One region of the Ramlibacter sp. G4-7 genome, then DNA from elsewhere that is predicted to be linked to it. Evidence: predicted binding sites of a transcription regulator. Region 1 holds the regulator's gene; the other holds the start of a gene.
What was found. Region 1 encodes sigma-54, which starts transcription at its own class of promoters, with help from an activator protein. Its sites were predicted from a motif close to TGGCANGNAANCTGCTTT; they were not measured.
Positions count from the first base shown of each region.

Region 2: adh (aldehyde dehydrogenase) is a predicted target of sigma-54. The motif match lies at 1,275-1,292, and genes of this name have one in related genera.

Region 1 covers NZ_JBYNTT010000031.1:35-3,194, forward strand. The annotation lists gene lptB (LPS export ABC transporter ATP-binding protein) at 71-856, shown strand; gene AC3EGR_RS24870 (RNA polymerase factor sigma-54) at 882-2,444, shown strand; gene AC3EGR_RS24875 (THUMP domain-containing class I SAM-dependent RNA methyltransferase) at 2,441-3,160, shown strand, end outside.
Region 2 covers NZ_JBYNTT010000005.1:193,678-196,837, forward strand. The annotation lists gene AC3EGR_RS09205 (AraC family transcriptional regulator) at 1-104, shown strand, start outside; gene AC3EGR_RS09210 (Bug family tripartite tricarboxylate transporter substrate binding protein) at 74-1,087, shown strand; gene adh (aldehyde dehydrogenase) at 1,373-2,893, shown strand; gene AC3EGR_RS09220 (substrate-binding periplasmic protein) at 2,952-3,160, opposite strand, start outside.

The DNA of each region.
Region 1 (3,160 bases):
CCTCCGCGCCGCGGCCCGCGGCATCGGCGCGGGCGCGGCCGGCGAGCAGCCTCGCCCCGGAGTCGCGCTGATGGGAGATGCGGAAACGGTGCACGCGCCGCCGGCCACGGAGACCGAGAGCCGGCTGGAAGCGCGCCACCTGCAGAAGTCCTACAGCGGCCGCAAGGTCGTGCAGGACGTGTCCGTGTCGGTCGCCAAGGGCGAGGTCGTGGGCCTGCTGGGGCCCAACGGCGCGGGCAAGACGACGTCCTTCTACATGATCGTCGGCCTGGTGCGCGCCGACGGCGGCGAGATCGCCATCGACGGCCGGGCCGTGGAGCACATGCCCATCCACCGGCGTTCGCGCCTGGGCCTGTCCTACCTGCCGCAGGAAGCGTCCATCTTCCGCAAGCTCAACGTGCAGGACAACGTGCGCGCCGTGCTGGAGTTGCAGCGCGATGCGCAGGGCCAGGCCCTGTCGCGCGAGGAGATCGAAAAGCGCCTCACGCGCCTGCTGCAGGACCTGCGGGTGGACCACCTGCGCGATTCGCCGGCCGTGGCCCTGTCGGGCGGCGAGCGGCGGCGCGTGGAGATCGCGCGGGCGCTGGCCACGCAGCCGCGCTTCATCCTGCTGGACGAGCCTTTCGCCGGCATCGACCCGATTGCGGTCATCGAGATCCAGCGCATCATCGGCTTCCTCAAGTCGCGCGGCATCGGCGTGCTGATCACCGACCACAACGTGCGCGAGACGCTGGGCATCTGCGACCACGCCTACATCATCAGCGAGGGCCGGGTGCTGGCGCAGGGCACGCCGGCGGACATCGTCAACAACGCAGACGTGCGCCGGGTCTACCTCGGCGAGCACTTCCGGATGTGAGGCAGGAAGCAATTCCGCTGTCCGTATGAAGCAGGGACTTTCGCTGCGCGTCTCGCAGCACCTCGCGTTGACGCCCCAGCTGCAGCAGTCGATCCGGCTGTTGCAGCTGTCCACGCTGGAGCTGAGCCAGGAGATCCAGCAGATGCTGGACGACAACCCCTTCCTGGAAGTGCAGGTGGAGGAGGGGCCCGAGGAGTTCGGCCCCGCTGCTTCCGACGCGCGCGCCAACGACGACGGCGACGCCGAGTCGGCCTACGAAGGCAGCGCCGTGGGCGCGGAGACCAGCGCTGCGTCGGCACCCGCCGAGGCGGACGCGCCCGAGTACGGCGAGGACAACGCCCCCAACTGGGAGGGCGACGGCACCACCGAGACGGTGCCCGACGACGGCGAGTGGGGCGGCGAAGCCCAGGCCGCGCGCCGCAACAACACGGGCGAGGACGACGAGGTCGACGCGACGGAGCTGGCGCGCGGCAACGAGTCGCTGCAGTCCTGGCTGCACCGGCAGGCGCTCGCCCTGCGCCAGTCCGAGGTCGACCGCGTGGCGCTGCGCTACCTGATCGAGTCGCTCAACGACGACGGCTACCTCGAGGACACGCTGGAGGAAATCGCCGCCAGCCTGGCGCCGGACGACCTGGAGCAGCACGAGGAGCTGGTGCACCGCTTCACGGTGGCGCTGCACCTGCTGCAGAACCTGGATCCGCCCGGCGTGGGCGCGCGCAACCTGGCCGAGTGCCTGATGCTGCAGCTGCGGGTGCTGCAGGACGCGCGGCCCGCCGACGAGGTGTGCCCCATCGCGATCAAGGTGTGCCAGCAGCCGATCGACCTGCTCGCCAAGCGCGACGTGAAGCGCCTGGCGCAGCTGTGCGGCGGCACCGACGCGCAGGTGAAGTCGGCCATCGCCATGATCACCCGGCTGGAGCCCAAACCGGGCCGCCGCTTCATCGACGTCGAACGCAACATCGTCATCCCGGACGTGATCGTCACCCAGGTCGGGCGCGGCGCGCGCGCCAATTTCCGCGTGCAGCTCAATCCGGACGTGATGCCGCGCCTGCGCGTGCACGACGTCTACGCCGGCGCGCTCAAGGCCCACCGCGGCGAAGGCCACCAGGCGCTGCAGCAGCGGCTGCAGGAGGCGCGCTGGTTCATCAAGAACATCCAGCAGCGCTTCGACACCATCCTGCGCGTGTCCGGCGCCATCGTCGAGCGGCAGCGCAATTTCTTCATCCACGGCGAGCTGGCGATGCGGCCGCTGGTGCTGCGGGAGATCGCGGACGAACTCGGCCTGCACGAGTCGACCATCTCGCGCGTCACCACCGCCAAGTACATGGCCACGCCCTACGGCACCTTCGAGCTGAAGTACTTCTTCGGCTCCGCGCTCGGCACCGAGACGGGCGGCAACGCCTCGAGCACCGCCGTGCGCGCGCTGATCAAGCAGTTCGTCGCGGCCGAGAGCAACAAGAAGCCGCTGTCGGACAGCCAGATCTCCGAGATGCTCCGGGAGCAGGGCATCGAGTGCGCGCGCCGGACCGTTGCGAAATACCGTGAAGCGCTGCGGATCGCGCCAGCCAACCTGCGGAAGGAATTGTGAAAGACCTGAGACTGTTCCTGCCCTGCGCCGGCGGGGTGGAAATGTATTTGCGCGACGAGGTCGCGCGCATCTGCGGCGAGGGCGGCCGCGACCTGCGCACGGCCCGCGGCGGCGTGCAGTTGCTGGCGACCTGGACCGAGGTGATGAAGCTCAACCTGCACAGCCGCCTGGCGCAGCGTGTGCTGGTCGAACTCGCGCACCAGCCTTACCGGGGCGAGCAGGAGCTCTACGAGGTGGCCAGCGCCGTCGCGTGGGAAGAGTGGTTCACGGCGCGCGACAGCTTCAAGATCGAACTCACCTCGCACCAGAGCCCGCTGAAAAGCCTCAACTTCGCCGCGCTGCGCATCAAGGACGCCGTCGCCGACCGCTTCCGCGCGCACGGCGGCGTGCGCCCCGACGTCGACACGCACCGGCCGGTGGCGCGCATCTTCGCGCACCTGGCGGCCGAGGACGTCACGCTCTACATCGACACCTCGGGCGAGCCGCTGTTCAAGCGCGGCTGGCGCGAGGACAAGGGCGAGGCGCCGCTGAAGGAAACGCTGGCCGCGGCGATGATCGCGGCCAGCGGCTGGGACGCGACCGTGCCGCTGTACGACCCTTGCTGCGGCAGCGGCACCATCGCCATCGAAGCGGCCCAGGTCGCCTGCAACATCGCGCCCGGCCTGCTGCGCCGCTTCGGCTTCGAGCGGCTGAAGCCGCACGCGGCAAGCGACTGG
Region 2 (3,160 bases), on a different contig from region 1:
CGCGGGTCGGATTCACCAGCACGAGTGCGTTCTCGCGCTGGTTCAGCGCGGAGTTCGGGCAGTCACCGTCGCAATGGCGGCGCGCAGGGCGGGCAGCGGCATGAACCGCAGCCGGCGCTTGGTGGCGTTCGGCGGTCTCGCGCTGGCGGGCCTGCTGCTCGCGGCGCCCGCGCCGGCGCGCGCGGCCGAATGGCCGACGCGCATCGTGCGCATCGTCATCGCGGGCCCGCCGGGCGGCGCGGCCGACGTGGTGGCGCGTCCCCTGGCCGAAAGCCTGGAGCGGGCGCTCGGGCGGCCCGTGATCGTGGACTACAAGCCGGGCGCGAGCGGCGTGCTGGCGGTCCAGGAGCTGCTGTCCGCACCGGCCGACGGCGGCACCTTCCTCATGATCCAGCGCGGCATCGTCACCGAGGTGCCGCAGGCCATGAGGGTGCGCTACGAGCCTTACCAGGACCTGAGGCCGATCGTGCAGCTGGCCCGGCAGCCGCAGCTGCTGCTGGCCAGCCCGCAGCTGCCGGCCCGCAACCTGGGCGAGCTGGTCGCTCTCGCGAAGTCGAAACCCGGCACGCTGGCCTTCGGCACCGCGGGTGTCGGGCTGCGCTCGCACACCCTGGGCGTGCAGTTCGCCCAGCTTGCCGGGATCGAGCTCACCTTCGTTCCCTACCGGGGCGCGCCTCCCGCCTTGCAGGACCTGGTGGCCGGGCACCTGCCGCTGATGGTGGAAGGCCCTGCCGCGGTGTTGCCGATGCTGCGCGCGGGCAAGGTCCGTGCGCACGCGACGACCGGCCCGCAGCGCTCGCCGCTGCTGCCGGACGTGCCCACCTTCGCGGAACTCGGTTACCCCGAACTCACGGACGTGAGCTGGTTCGCGCTGTGGTCGCGGCCGGACATGCCGGCGGCGCTGCAGCAGCAGGTGCGTGCGGCGACGCTGCTGTACCTGGCCAGCCCGCAAACGCAAGGGAGGTTGGCGGAGCTGGGCATGGAGCCGGGGCTGCCCCTGGCGAGCGAGGAACTCTCGCAGGACATGCGCCGCGCGGGCGAGGAGAACGCCAGGGTGCTGCGAGCGATCGGCTTCAAGCCCGAGTAAGGTGTCCGCTGGCCGCCCGGGTCGCGCTTGCGCTCCAGCGCGACCGGCCGCGCGAGGTCCGCTGCTGTTCCACCCCTGTTCCATCGCGTGACACTGCGCCGTCCCGCACGACGCCGTGCGCGCGGAGAGAGCCTGGCGCTCAGGGTGTTCCCGCATCCCGGCGGCCTTCGACGCAGCTTCGAGGCACTGGCACGGCATTCGCGTTCTCCTGCCCAAGCGCCGACCTTCCAACCTCACGCCGCGACCGGCGCATCTGCCGTGGCGTTCAGCTCTCTGGAGACTCGCATGGACATGCTGGAACCTGGCCGCTTCGGCTTCGCGGTGGAGTTCAGGAAACGCTATGGCAACTACATCGGCGGCGAGTGGGTCGCCCCCACGCAGGGCCGCTACTTCGAGAACGTCACGCCCATCACCGGCAAGCCGTTCTGCGAGATCCCCCGCTCGACGGCGGAGGATGTCGAACGCGCGCTCGACGCGGCGCACGCCGCCAAGGCCGCCTGGGGCCGCACTTCGCCCGCCGAGCGGGCGCAGGTGCTCCATCGCATCGCCGACCGCATGGAGGCCAACCTCGAACTGCTGGCGACGGCGGAGACCTGGGACAACGGCAAGCCGATCCGCGAGACGATGGCGGCCGACCTGCCGCTGGCCATCGACCACTTCCGCTATTTCGCCGGCTGCATCCGCGCCCAGGAAGGCTCGATCGGCGAGGTCGACCACGAGACCTTCGCCTACCACCTGCACGAGCCGCTGGGCGTCGTCGGCCAGATCATCCCGTGGAACTTCCCGCTGCTGATGGCGGTGTGGAAGCTGGCGCCCGCGCTGGCGGCCGGCAACTGCGTGGTACTCAAGCCGGCGGAGCAGACGCCGGCTTCCATCCTCGTGCTGATGGAGATCATCGGCGACCTGCTGCCCAAGGGCGTGGTCAACGTCGTCAACGGCTTCGGCCTGGAGGCCGGCAAGCCGCTCGCCTCCAGCCCGCGCATCGCCAAGATCGCCTTCACCGGCGAGACCGGCACCGGCCGGCTGATCATGCAGTACGCCAGCCAGAACATCATCCCCGTCACGCTGGAGCTGGGGGGCAAGTCGCCCAACATCTTCTTCGCCGACGTCATGGCCAGGGACGACGCCTTCCTCGACAAGGCGATCGAGGGCTTCGTGATGTTCGCGCTGAACCAGGGCGAGGTGTGCACCTGCCCGTCGCGCGCGCTGGTGCAGGAATCCGTCTACGAGCGCTTCATGGAGCGCGCGCTCCAGCGCGTGTCGGCCATCCGGCAGGGCAACCCGCTGGACAAGTCCACCATGATCGGCGCGCAGGCGTCCAACGAGCAGCTGCAGAAGATCCTGTCCTACCTGGAGATCGGCAAGCAGGAGGGCGCGCAGTGCCTGGCCGGCGGCGCCCGCAACGTGCTGGAGGGCGACCTGCAGGGCGGCTACTACATCCAGCCGACGGTGTTCAAGGGCCACAACAAGATGCGCATCTTCCAGGAGGAGATCTTCGGTCCCGTGGTGTCGGTCACGACCTTCCGCGACGAGGAGGAGGCGCTTGCCATCGCCAACGACACGCCCTACGGCCTCGGCGCGGGCGTGTGGAGCCGCGACATGAACACCGCCTTCCGCATGGGCCGCGGCATCCAGGCCGGACGCGTGTGGACCAACTGCTACCACGCCTACCCCGCGCATGCGGCCTTCGGGGGCTACAAGCAGTCGGGCATCGGGCGCGAAACCCACAAGATGATGCTGGAGCACTACCAGCAGACGAAGAACCTGCTCGTGAGCTATGGGGAAAAGCCGCTCGGGTTCTTCTGAACACGGCGGCGGCAGGAAAAAGGCCCGGGGATCCCGGGCCTTTTCTTGCGTGGTCGGCTCAGACCCGCCACTTCACCCCGCCGCGCTCGAAGATCTCCGCCAGCTGGGTCGTCGGCATCGCTTCCTGCAACGCAGCGGCGAGGTCGCCGGCTTCCTTCTTCACCGCGCAGCCGATGGCCCAGCCTTCGCGCGGCACGCGCGCCGAAGGGAAGGGCTCGATCGCGAAGCGCGCGTCACCGGAGAGCACCGCCTCCAGCTCGGACGCCA